Regions from separate parts of the Clostridium carnis genome, predicted to be linked through region 1. Evidence: a T-box and tRNA genes for the amino acid it is inferred to sense, from the RefSeq annotation. Region 1 holds a T-box; the other holds one or more tRNA genes.

Region 1 (6,605 bases):
CATATATCTTCTCCTTTTATAAAAAATAAATACGTTTATTATTTTATCATAAGTTAACTTTACTTAATATATGTTTTAGATAATATTTAGAAATTCTTTATTTTTAATAAAAAAATCAAACTCAAGAGAGTTTGATTTTTTTATTATCTTAAAGTAGCTCCTAATTTATATTCTAAGCTTCTTAATATTTTATCGTGTACCTTATTTACATCTTTATCTGTTAATGTTTTTGTTTCATCTCTATATGCAATTGCATAAGCTATACTCTTCTTACCCTCTGGTATTTGTGCTCCCTTATATATATCAAATAGTTTTACAGTTTCAACTAAAGCTCCACCAGTTTTTCTTATAGTATCTTCAATTTCTTGAACTAAAGTTTCGTCATTAACTAATAATGCTATATCTCTAGTTACTGCCGGGAACTTAGGAAGAGCTTTATATTTTTTAGTAACTTCTGCATTATTAAATAATATATCTAAATCTAATTCTGCAATATAACATTCAGCATCTATTCCATATTCCTCTGTAACATCTGGATGAACTTCTCCTAAAACTCCAGCTTTTGATTTTCCAATCATTAATGCTGCTATTTTTCCTGGATGATAACTTGAATTTTCACTTTCTCTTATATATGATTCTTTAGTTATTCCAAGTCCATCTATTACATTTTCAACTATTCCTTTAAGATCTAAATAATCACACTCACCATATATACCTATTGTTAATATATTTTTTTCAGTAGGAAGTTTTGTTTCATCATTATTTGGAATATATATCTTTCCAACTTCAAATAATCTAACATAGTCATTATTTCTTGAATAGTTTCTACCTAAACACTCCATCATTGAATGTATAGTTGTTGTTCTCATTACTGAATAGTCTTCACCTAATGGATTTTTAATCTTAACTACATTTCTAAGAGGACTATCTATAGGTAACTTAATTTTATCAAATACTTTAGGAGATATAAATGAATAACTTATTGATTGATTCACTCCACTACCTATCATTGATTTAATAACATTTTCAGTTAATAATTCATTTTTATATTTAGGCTCTCTTTCTGTAGAAACCTTAAATATAGTTGTTGGTATAATATCATATCCATATATTCTCGCTACTTCTTCAGCAATATCTTCTTTAATTGCAATATCAATTCTAAATGTAGGTATTTTAATATTAAGGATATCTCCATTTATAATAGTATTTAAATCTAAAGAATCTAAGCATTTTTTCATTTCTTCTTTAGATATATCTGTTCCAAGGAAAGTGTTAATCCACTTTGAATCTACTTCTATACTTGACTCTTCTTTCTTTTTATTATAAACATCTATAGTTCCTTCCATTACCTCTCCACAGCCTAATTCACAAATTAAAGAGCAAGCTCTATCTAATGCTAATGCTGCTAAGTTAGGATCTATATCCTTTTCAAATCTTGATGAACTTTCTGTTCTTAAGTTTAACTTCTTAGAATTAACTCTTATATTTGTTCCATCAAAGTTTGCACACTCAAAAATAACTTCTTTTGTATCTTCTTTTATTTCTGAGTTTAATCCCCCCATAATACCAGCTAAAGCTATTGTTTTATCACCATCTTTAATACATAAGAAGTTTGAATCTAATTCTCTTTCTATTTCATCTAATGTAGTAAATTTTTCTCCATCTTTAGCTCTTTCAACAACTATTTTCTTACTTTCTATTTCTCTTGCATCAAAGGCATGCATAGGCTCACCAAGTTCAAGCATTACAAAATTAGTTATATCAACTATATTATTTATAGGTCTAACTCCAGCTTCTAAAAGTCTTTCTTGCATCCAAGCTGGTGATGGAGCTACTTTAACATTTTTAACTCCTCTTGCCATATATCTTCTACATAAATCATCCTTAACTTCAACCTTTAATTCATCATTTATATTAGTACTATTTTTAACTATATAATCTAAACTTGGCATTTTGTAAGTTGATCTTATAGTTGCTGCTGTTTCTCTAGCCATTCCAACTATACTTAAACAATCTGGTCTATTTGAAGTTATTTCGAAATCAAGAATAGCTTTGTTTAACCCTAAATATTCTTTTATATCTATTCCAACTTCAGCATCTTGTGGTAATATCATTAGCCCATGTATTGGCTCATCTTCAGCAATACCTAACTCTTCTTCTGAACAAAACATTCCATTAGATACAATTCCTCTTAATTTACCTTTTTTAATTTCTGTTCCATCTGCAAGAATTGATTTATGTAAGGCTACTGGAACCTTATCCATTTCCTTCATATTGGTAGCAGCTGTAACTATTTGTATAGGCTCCTCTTTTCCAATATTAACTTGACATACCTTTAATTTATCAGCATCTGGATGAGGTGTTATTTCAGTAATTTGACAAGTTACAACATTTTTTATTGTATCCCCTTGTATTATTACCTCTTCAACAGCAGAACCTGATAAGGTTAATCTATCTCCTAATTCTTTTGCGTCTATATTAACTTCTACATAATCTTTCAGCCAATTAAATGGTACTTTCATCCTTTTTACCTCCTACTAAAATTGATTTAAGAATCTCATATCACTTTCGTATAATAATCTGATATCATCTATGCCGTATTTAAGCATTACCATTCTATCTACTCCAAATCCAAATGCAAATCCACTATAAACCTCTGGATCAATTCCACAATTTCTTAAAACTTGAGGGTGAACCATTCCACAACCCAAAAGTTCTATCCATCCGCTACCTTTACATACTCTACAACCTTCTCCTCCACAAACAAAACATGTTGCATCCATTTCTGCTGATGGTTCTGTAAATGGGAAATGATGTGGTCTAAACTTAGTTTTTACTTTATCACCAAACATTTTCTTTGCAAATAATTCTAATGTTCCTTTAAGATCAGCAAATGTAACTCCCTTGTCAATTACAAGACCTTCCATTTGATAGAATATAGGTGAATGAGTAGCATCAACTGCATCTGATCTATAAACTTTTCCTGGAGCAATCATCTTTATAGGTGGTGTTTGATTTTCCATAACTCTTATTTGAACTGGTGAAGTTTGTGTTCTTAGTACTAGATTATCATTTATATAAAATGTATCTTGTTCACTTCTAGCTGGATGATCCTTTGGTATATTTAAAGCTTCAAAGTTATATCTATCAAGTTCAACTTCTGGACCTTCTTCAACAGTAAATCCCATTGAAATAAATATTTCTTTCATACTTTCAAGTGTTAAATCTAAAGGATGTCTTTTACCTATAATTTTCTTCTTACCTGGCATAGAAATATCTATTACTTCAGATGCTAATTTTTCATTTTTCTCTTTTTCTTTTATTCTAGTAGAAATTTCTTCTATCTTATCTTCAACTTCCTTTTTAACTACATTAACTAGTTTTCCTACAACTGGTCTCTCTTCAGCTGATAAAGTTCCCATTCCTCTTAAAATTGTAGTTAATTCACCTTTTTTTCCTAAATACTTTACTCTAATCTCTTCAAGTGCTGCGCTAGTATTTACTGATTCTATTTCAGAAAATGCAGCTTCTTTAATTGCAATTAGCTTTTCTTGCATTTTTACTTCCTCCTTTTAATTAATTAAAAATGGTTTTTGGATATAAAAAAACCCCATCCCTACTAAAAGGGACGGAGTATCCGCGTTACCACCCTAATTGGTTCTAAAATTTTAGAAACCCAACTTAATTTAAATAACGGTTAACCCGCTAGCAACTACTATAATTTCATAGCTAGGACTCCTGAGGGAACTTCAATATAGATTCCTTTAAAATGGCTTTCAGTCTAAGACCATTTCTCCCTGAAAATTTCTCTACATCTACTTTCTCATTCATTGTCTTTACATATTTATTTACAACTTATTATACAAATAAAACCTTTATATTTCAATAGTATTTTAAAGTTATTTGTTATAATTAACCTAAAACAATATTTTTTTCTATTATACTTATTGTTTTTGTCTTACTTTTTCAAATAAAATTATTGAGGTTGCTATGGCTACATTTAAAGATTCAGCTCCACCTGGCATAGGTATTTTAACTTTTTTATCTGCCATACTAAAAACTTCCTTACTAATTCCATTTCCCTCATTTCCAACAGATAATATTACCTTACCACCTAAATCTTCATCAAAAAAATTTTTTGACTCTTTAAGAGATGTTGCAACAAGACTAAATCCATCATTTTTGAGCTTATTTATAAATGTATAATTTTCATCTTCATAGATAATAGGTATATGAAATAATGACCCCATAGTTGACCTTATAGTTTTATCATTATATATATCTACAGTTCCCTTAGTAAGTATTATTCCATTAACTCCTGCTGCATGAGCTGTTCTTATAATGGTGCCTAAATTACCTGGATCTTGAACCTTATCACATAAAAGATAAAAGTCTCCTGTTATTTCTTTAGGAACTTCTATATTTTCCACAACTGCAATTACGCCTTGTGGTGTTTCGGTAGATGTTAACTGTATCAATAAACTTTCGCTTATAGTATATATATTAGTATCTTCATTTAGATAATTCCCTATATATTCATAAACTTTTTCTACTAACTTATCTGAAACCATAATATATTCTATTTTAACTTTTGCTTTAAATGCTTCCTCTATTAACCTAAAACCTTCAATTATATATTTACCTTCTTTTAATCTATTTTTTCTCTCTTTAAGTTTTTTTGTTACCTTAAACAAATTATTCTCTTTACTTTCAATATGAATCAAGTCAACACCTCTTTAGTTTAATTTAACTATCATTCCTTCTAACTTACTTAAGTCATCTGCTGATCCAATAGCGACTATTATATCATTTAATGCAATTTTATCCTCTGCTAATGGTGATAAATTTACATCTTCCCCATTTTTTATAGCCATAACATTTATTCCATACTTACTTCTTAATCTTAATTCACTTAAAGATTTTCCTGCCCATTCATCTAAAGCTTGAATTTCCATTATACTATAATCTGATGATAATTCTATATAATCTAAAATATTAGCAGATACTAAATTATGAGCTACTCTAACTCCCATATCCTTTTCTGGTAAAACAACTCTATCTGCACCTATTTTATATAGTACTTTTGCATGTAAATCACTTTGACCTTTTGCAATTATAAACTTAACACCTAATTCTTTTACTAACAATGTAGCCATTACACTTGATTGTATATTATCACCTATTGTAACCACTGCCACATCAAAATTTCTAATTCCTAAAGATCTTAAGGCATTTTCATCTGTGGCATCTAATTGAACTGCATGAGTTACACTATCTGAAATTTCTTGCACAATATCCTCATTCATATCTATTGCTAAAACATCATTTCCTAATTCATATAAAGTCTTTGCTACTGAATATCCAAATCTTCCTAAACCAATTACAACAAACTGTTTGTTTGCCATTTATTTCATCCCCTAACCTATTAATATTTTTCCTTCTGGATATTTATATCCAGTTTTCTTTCTTTTTCTTGTTAATGCTAAGGCTATTGTTAGTGGTCCAACTCTCCCTAAATACATCATTGTCATTATAAGTATTTTACCTATAGAGCTTAAATTAGGTGTTAATCCAGTAGTTAATCCTACTGTTCCTAAAGCTGAAGTAGTTTCATATAATAAATCTAAAAAACTAGTTCCAGTTTCTGTATAAGATAACATCATTGTTACTATAATCACAAGAGCTCCTCCTATAAAGAACAAAGAAAAAGCTTTATATACCACTTCTTTTGTAAATCTTCTACCAAATACTTCAGTATCCTCTCTTCCTCTTATTACTGATATAACAGTTAAAATAAGTATACCGAAAGTAACTGTTTTAAGTCCTCCAGCTGTTGATCCTGGTGAACCACCTATAAACATTAATATTATAGTTAAAAATTTACCTGCCATAGTCATATCACTAGTAGATATACTATTAAATCCAGCTGTTCTTGGCGAAACAGAAGCAAAAAGTGAATTTAACGCCTTATCTTTAAAAGTCATACTTGCTATTGTACCTGGATTTCTATGTTCAAATAAGAACATTAAAATTGCACCACCTATTATTAATACTGTAGTCACTAATATTACTAATTTTGCATGTATAGATAGCTTTTTTAATCCCTTTAATTGATAGATTTCTATTAAAACAGTAAATCCTAAGCCTCCTATTATAATTAATGCACTTATTACTAATATTACAACAGCATTACTGGAGTATCCTACTAAACTATCTCCAAATAAATCAAATCCAGCATTACAAAAAGCGGAAATTGAATGAAATACACTATAAAATAATCCTTTTTTTAGTCCAAACGCTGGAACAAATTGTGTTGATAATAAAAGTGCTCCAAAAAATTGGATTGAAACTGTGAATATTAAAACATACTTAACCATTTTAACTAAGCCTTGTATAGCAAAAGTATTCATAGCTTCTTGCATTACTAATCTTTCTCTTAATGTTATTTTCTTACCTAATATAATAGCTATCAGTGTTGTAAATGACATAAAGCCAAGTCCACCTATTTCTATTAATAATATAATCACTACTTGCCCAAATGTATTCCAATGAGCACTTGTATTTAAGGTAATTAATCCTGTTACACAAACTGCAGATGTAGCTGT
Region 2 (6,605 bases), 1.9 Mb from region 1:
GGTATAAAAAATGAATGCACAGTACAGTGAAATTTTCAAAGACCTTATAAAATCCTATTACAGTGGAAACTTTAATTCTACTCTTAATGACATAATTCAAAAATCAGATTCTACTCCAGAGGAAACCTTTAATATTATAACCACACTCTGCGGAGTTGATGTAAAATATGATGAAAATTATATATACAATCTAAAAAAGGCTATTACATCATATAAAGTAAATAAAAAAATTGTTCAAAAACTAGATCATTGTTCTGGCGATTGCTCTTTAGATTCTAATGGAAAGTCCAAATGTCAAGCTATATGTCCATTTGATGCAATTTTAAAAAATGATTCAGAAAATACTAGATATATCGATAGTGATTTATGCATGGACTGTGGACTTTGTGTTGAAGCTTGCGAAAATGGTTTTATAGTGGATAAAGTAGAATTCTTACCTATACTTGAACTAATTAATAATAATAAGAAGGTAATAGCTACTGTTGCTCCTGCCATAAGTGGTCAATTTGGAGAAAATGTATCTATGGACCAAATAAGAGCAGCACTAATTAAAATCGGATTTACTGATATGATAGAAGTAGCCTTCGCAGCTGATATGCTTACTATAAAGGAAGCTGTTGAATTCAATAAGCATGTAAACTCATCTGAAGATTTAATGATAACATCCTGTTGCTGTCCTATGTGGGTTGGTATGCTAAAAAAAGTTTATAAAACACTTGTTAAAGATCTTTCACCATCAGTATCACCTATGATTGCTGCCGGAAGAGTAATTAAAAAGCTTAATAGCGATACAAAAGTTGTATTTATAGGACCCTGTATTGCAAAAAAAGCTGAGGCTAAAGATAAAGATTTAATAGGCACTATAGATTTTGTCCTAACATTTGAAGAATTAAAAAATATTTTTGATGCTTTAGATATAAACCCTGCTGAACTTGAGGGAATTCCATCAATAGAATATGCTTCAAAGGGTGGAAGATTATATGCTAGAACTGGTGGTGTGTCAATTGCAGTTTCTGAGGCACTTGAAGAAATATATCCTGATAAAGCTAAACTTTTAACTGCAGTTCAGGCAGAAGGAGTAAAGTATTGCAAAGAAATCTTACAAAAAGCTCAAGATGGCAATTTAAATGCTAATTTCATAGAAGGAATGGGTTGCATTGGTGGTTGTGTTGGTGGTCCTAAAGCTTTAATTCCTAAAGAACAAGGAAAATTAGCTGTTGATGATTTTGCTTATCAATCCGCTATAAAAGTCGCTACACACAGCAATACTTTAGATAATATTTTAGAAAAACTTGATATTACTTCACTAAAGGATTTTGAAGATCCTAAAAAAATAGAAATTTTAGAACGAGAATTCTAATATCTATCCACTACATTTATGTAGTGGATTTATTTTTTTATATTATCTAATATTTAACTAAAACACATAATTACTAAATCTTCCATATTGTTATACTATTATAGTATCCCAATTTCGTTGATTATTTTTTCTATTTATTATACTATTATTTTAAATATATACAACAGGGGGAGCATTTATGAATAATATAACCGCAGCAATATTTGACTTAGATGGAACATTAGTAGACTCAATGTGGGTATGGGAGAAGATAGATATAGAATATTTAAGCCAAAAAGGATATACAGTTCCTAAAAATATAAATGAAGAAATTACTCACTTAAGCTTCTTAGAAACAGCCAAATATTTCAAAAATAGATTTAATTTAGAAGATTCTCTAGAGGAAATTATGGATACATGGAATAGAATGGCATTTGATTATTATTCTAATACTATTAAATTAAAAACTGGTGCTTTTGAATTCCTAAATAAACTAAAAGAAAACAATATAAAAATAGCTTTAGCAACAAGTAATTCTGTACCTCTATTAGAAGCTACATTAAAAAATAATGGAATATTTGATTTATTTGATGCCATAACAACAACTGATGAAGCTAATAAACCTAAAAACTATCCAGATATATATCTACTATCTGCAAATAAACTTAGCGTTAAACCTGAAAACTGTGTTGTATTCGAAGATATAGTACAAGCCATAAATGGAGCTAAAGCTGCTGGAATGAAAGTTGTAGCTGTTTATGATAAAGCTTCTGAATCTCAAAAAGATGAAATTACATTATTAGCTGATAAATATATTAATAGCTATTCTGAATTAATGTACAGCTTTACTCATTAATAAAAAACTAATAAAAAGGTAAAGAGGCTATATCTTTCTGCGATATAACCTCTTAGTAAAGTATATAGGTTTGGTAATCTTAAATCTATATACTATGCTCTGTTAACTCCATACTTAGCTTCTAATTCTTTAACTACATCTAAGTACTTTCTTTGTTGCATTTCTTGAGCTAATTGACTTATTATTTGATTTTTAACATCTTCAAATGTTGAAACTACTTCATCATTTTTAGCTTCTACTTTTATTAAGTGATATCCAAATTGTGTTTGTACTGCTTCGCTTACTGCTCCTATTTCTAATTCAAATGCTGCTTCTTCAAATTCTGGAACCATCATTCCTCTTCCAAAAGCACCTAAATTACCACCTTGATCTTTTGATGGACAGCTTGAGTTCTTCATAGCTGCTTCTTCAAAAGTTAACTTTCCTTCTATTATGTCTTTTCTAATTTCATTACACTTTTCTTCTGAATCCACCAATATATGTTTAGCTGATACAGTTGGTTGTTGTACAAACATATTTTTATTTTCATTATAATAATCTAGTGCATCTTTATCTGTCACTGTAACTTCTGATAATACTTTATTTATTGTTAATTGAGTTAATATATCCTTTTCTGCTTGCATAACATTTTCTTTATATTCGCTAGTTTCTTTTATATTTAACTCTTCACCCATTTTATTCATTAATTCGAATGCTATTGCTTGTTCTAATAATTGTTTCTTAGCTTCTTCTGTTTCAAAATATCCTCTTCTGTCTTCTGGATATCTCATTATTATCTTTTGTAAATCTGATTCCTTAATTTCTTTTCCTGCTATAGTAGCTAAAATTTTATCTTGCATTTAAAAATCTCCTTTTTTATAATGTTTTCTAATCTTTATTATATCAGAATTCTATATAAAATATATTAAATTTAAAATTTTATATAAATATTTAATTGCTAGAATTTTTATTTCTTGATAATAATAATTATTAGTATTATAATTAAATAAAAACTTTAAGGAGGTTACGTTTAGTGGAAATAGGTAAAATATCTCCAGATTTCTCTTTAATGGGATCTGACGGAAAAGAACATAAACTAAGTGATTACAGAGGAAAAAAAGTTGTATTATACTTCTATCCAAAAGATAATACTCCAGGTTGCACAACAGAAGCTTGTGATTTTAGAGATAATACTACAATTATAGAAGATTTAAATGCAGTTGTTATTGGTATAAGCAAAGATAACTTAACTTCTCATAATAAATTTATAACTAAATTTAATTTACCATTTATTCTTTTAAGTGATGAAGAAAAAATAGTTTGTGAATTATATGATGTTATTAAAGAAAAAAATATGTATGGAAAAAAAGTTCTTGGAATTGAGAGAAGTACTTTTATAATTAATGAAAAAGGTATTCTTATAAAAGAATTTAGAAAAGTTAAGGTTAAAGGCCACGTAGAATCTGTAATAGAAGAACTTCGTTAACAAGCTCTTCTATTTCTTAAAAACAAAAAGCACTAACATATGTTAGTGCTTTTTCCTGGTGGCTCGACCAGGAATCGAACCAGGGACACGAGGATTTTCAGTCCTCTGCTCTACCGACTGAGCTATCGAGCCACATGACCTAGCGACGTTCTACTCTCCCACACAGTCACCCGTGCAGTACCATCGACGCTGTAGAGCTTAACTGTCCTGTTCGGAATGGGAAGGAGTGTTTCCTCTACGCCATCATCACTAGATGGTTTGAGATTCTAAATCTCTGATTTAGCTATCGAAACCACTCAGCTTTGCTGAGTTTCCTTCATATAAATCTTTGATTTAGTTTCTTCTTTTTAATTTTCAGAGTTTGTTCTCTGAAAATTGCACATGAATGAGAGCCAAAATTCTTTGATTTTATTTCTCGAATTTACTCAGCTATGCTGAGTTTTCTTCTTTTTTATTGGTCAAGCCCTCGACCTATTAGTATCAGTCAGCTAAATATGTTACCACACTTACACCTCTGACCTATCAACCTTGTGTTCTTCAAGGGGTCTTACTAGCTTATGCTATGGGAAATCTCATCTTGAGGGGGGCTTCACGCTTAGATGCTTTCAGCGTTTATCCCTTCCCGACTTAGCTACCCAGCTATGCTCTTGGCAGAACAACTGGTGCACCAGAGGTCAGTCCATCCCGGTCCTCTCGTACTAAGGACAGCTCCTCTCAAATTTCCTACGCCCGCGACGGATAGGGACCGAACTGTCTCACGACGTTCTGAACCCAGCTCGCGTGCCGCTTTAATGGGCGAACAGCCCAACCCTTGGGACCTACTACAGCCCCAGGATGCGACGAGCCGACATCGAGGTGCCAAACCTCCCCGTCGATGTGGACTCTTGGGGGAGATCAGCCTGTTATCCCCGAGGTAGCTTTTATCCGTTGAGCGATGGCCCTCCCACGAGGTACCACCGGATCACTAAGCCCGACTTTCGTCCCTGCTCCACTTGTAGGTGTCGCAGTCAGGCTCCCTTCTGCCTTTGCACTCTTCGAACGATTTCCGACCGTTCTGAGGGAACCTTTGGGCGCCTCCGTTACTTTTTAGGAGGCGACCGCCCCAGTCAAACTGCCCACCTAACAATGTCCCGTCACCAGATTCATGGCGTCCGGTTAGAACCCCAATACTGTCAGGGTGGTATCCCAAGGTTGACTCCACCAAGGCTGACGCCCTAGTTTCTCAGTCTCCCACCTATCCTGTACAGACAATATCGGAATTCAATGCTAAGCTACAGTAAAGCTCTACGGGGTCTTTCCGTCCAATCGCGGGTAGCGAGCATCTTCACTCGCACTACAACTTCGCCGGATTTGCAGTTGAGACAGTGCCCAAGTCATTACGCCATTCGTGCGGGTCAGAACTTACCTGACAAGGAATTTCGCTACCTTAGGACCGTTATAGTTACGGCCGCCGTTTACTGGGGCTTAAGTTCACACCTTCGCTTGCGCTAAGTGTTCCCCTTAACCTTCCAGCACCGGGCAGGCGTCAGCCCCTATACATCAGCTTACGCTTTAGCAGAGACCTGTGTTTTTGCTAAACAGTTGCTTGGGCCTATTCTCTGCGGCCTACTCTCGTAGGCACCCCTTCTCGCGAACTTACGGGGTCAATTTGCCTAGTTCCTTAACTGCAATTCTTCCGATGGCCTTAGGATTCTCTCCTCACCTACCTGTGTCGGTTTGCGGTACGGGCACTATTTCTCTCTCTAGATGCTTTTCTTGGAAGCATGGAATCAGATACTTCGGTCACTTGGACCTTCCCCATCACGCCTCAGAATTGTTAAAGCGGATTTGCCTACCTTAACTTCCTAAACGCTTAGACTAGCATTTCCAATCGCTAGCACATCCTATCCTTCTCCGTCACACCATCGATAATAACGATAATAGTGGTATCGGAATATCAACCGATTGTCCATCACCTACGCCTTTCGGCCTCGGCTTAGGTCCCGACTAACCCTGGGCGGACGAGCCTTCCCCAGGAAACCTTAGGTTTTCGGCCTGTAAGATTCTCACTTACATCTCGCTACTAATGCCAACATTCTCACTCGTAATCAGTCCACCGCTCCTTACGGTACGACTTCAGCCCGATTACGACGCTCCTCTACCGCTGAAGTAAACTTCAGCCCGTAGCTTCGGTGGTAAGTTTGAGCCCCGGACATTTTCGGCGCAGGATCTCTCGACTAGTGAGCTATTACGCACTCTTTCAATGAGTGGCTGCTTCTAAGCCAACATCCTAGTTGTCTTAGAAATCCCACATCCTTTTCCACTTAACTTACACTTTGGGACCTTAGCTGACGATCTGGGCTTTTTCCCTTTTGACCACGGATCTTATCATTCGTAGTCTGACTGCCGGACTCATAGTATATGGCATTCGGAGTTTGATAAGGTTCGGTAAGCGATATGCCCCCTAGCCCATTCAGTGCTCTACCTCCATTACTCATATCCGACGCTAGCCCTAAAGCTATTTCGAGGAGAACCAGCTATCTCCGAGTTCGATTGGAATTTCTCCGCTATCCACAGCTCATCCCATGCTTTTTCAACAGCAACGTGGTTCGGTCCTCCACGGGGTTTTACCCCCGCTTCAACCTGGCCATGGATAGGTCACCCGGTTTCGGGTCTACGGCATGCAACTAGTCGCCCTATTAAGACTCGGTTTCCCTTCGGCTCCGTACCTTAAGTACTTAACCTTGCTACATACCGTAACTCGTTGGCTCGTTCTACAAAAAGCACGTCATCACCCTCATATGGGGCTTTGACCGGTTGTAGGCACACGGTTTCAGGTTCTATTTCACTCCCCTCCCGGGGTTCTTTTCACCTTTCCCTCACGGTACTGCTTCACTATCGGTCATCAGGTAGTATTTAGCCTTGGGAGGTGGTCCTCCCTGCTTCCCACAAGGTTTCACGTGTCT

What was found. A T-box is a leader RNA that pairs with one kind of tRNA and senses whether it is charged. The one in region 1 lies ahead of pheS (phenylalanine--tRNA ligase subunit alpha), so its partner is inferred to be a tRNA-Phe.
Region 2: it has a tRNA-Phe gene. The T-box ahead of pheS (phenylalanine--tRNA ligase subunit alpha) is inferred to sense a tRNA for this amino acid. The anticodon was not compared.

What each region holds. Positions count from the first base shown of each region.
Region 1 covers NZ_BAAHYS010000001.1:3,005,835-3,012,439, forward strand. The annotation lists gene ACYQ1T_RS14710 (DUF368 domain-containing protein) at 1-3, opposite strand, end outside; gene pheT (phenylalanine--tRNA ligase subunit beta) at 144-2,522, opposite strand; gene pheS (phenylalanine--tRNA ligase subunit alpha) at 2,538-3,557, opposite strand; T-box leader at 3,622-3,840, opposite strand; gene ACYQ1T_RS14725 (TrmH family RNA methyltransferase) at 3,945-4,724, opposite strand; gene ACYQ1T_RS14730 (potassium channel family protein) at 4,737-5,405, opposite strand; gene ACYQ1T_RS14735 (TrkH family potassium uptake protein) at 5,418-6,605, opposite strand, start outside.
Region 2 covers NZ_BAAHYS010000001.1:1,073,200-1,079,804, forward strand. The annotation lists gene ACYQ1T_RS04935 ([Fe-Fe] hydrogenase large subunit C-terminal domain-containing protein) at 11-1,360, shown strand; gene ACYQ1T_RS04940 (HAD family hydrolase) at 1,539-2,195, shown strand; gene ACYQ1T_RS04945 (peptidylprolyl isomerase) at 2,288-3,034, opposite strand; gene bcp (thioredoxin-dependent thiol peroxidase) at 3,208-3,660, shown strand; tRNA gene ACYQ1T_RS04955 (tRNA-Phe) at 3,717-3,792, opposite strand; rRNA gene rrf (5S ribosomal RNA) at 3,798-3,914, opposite strand; rRNA gene ACYQ1T_RS04965 (23S ribosomal RNA) at 4,115-6,605, opposite strand, start outside.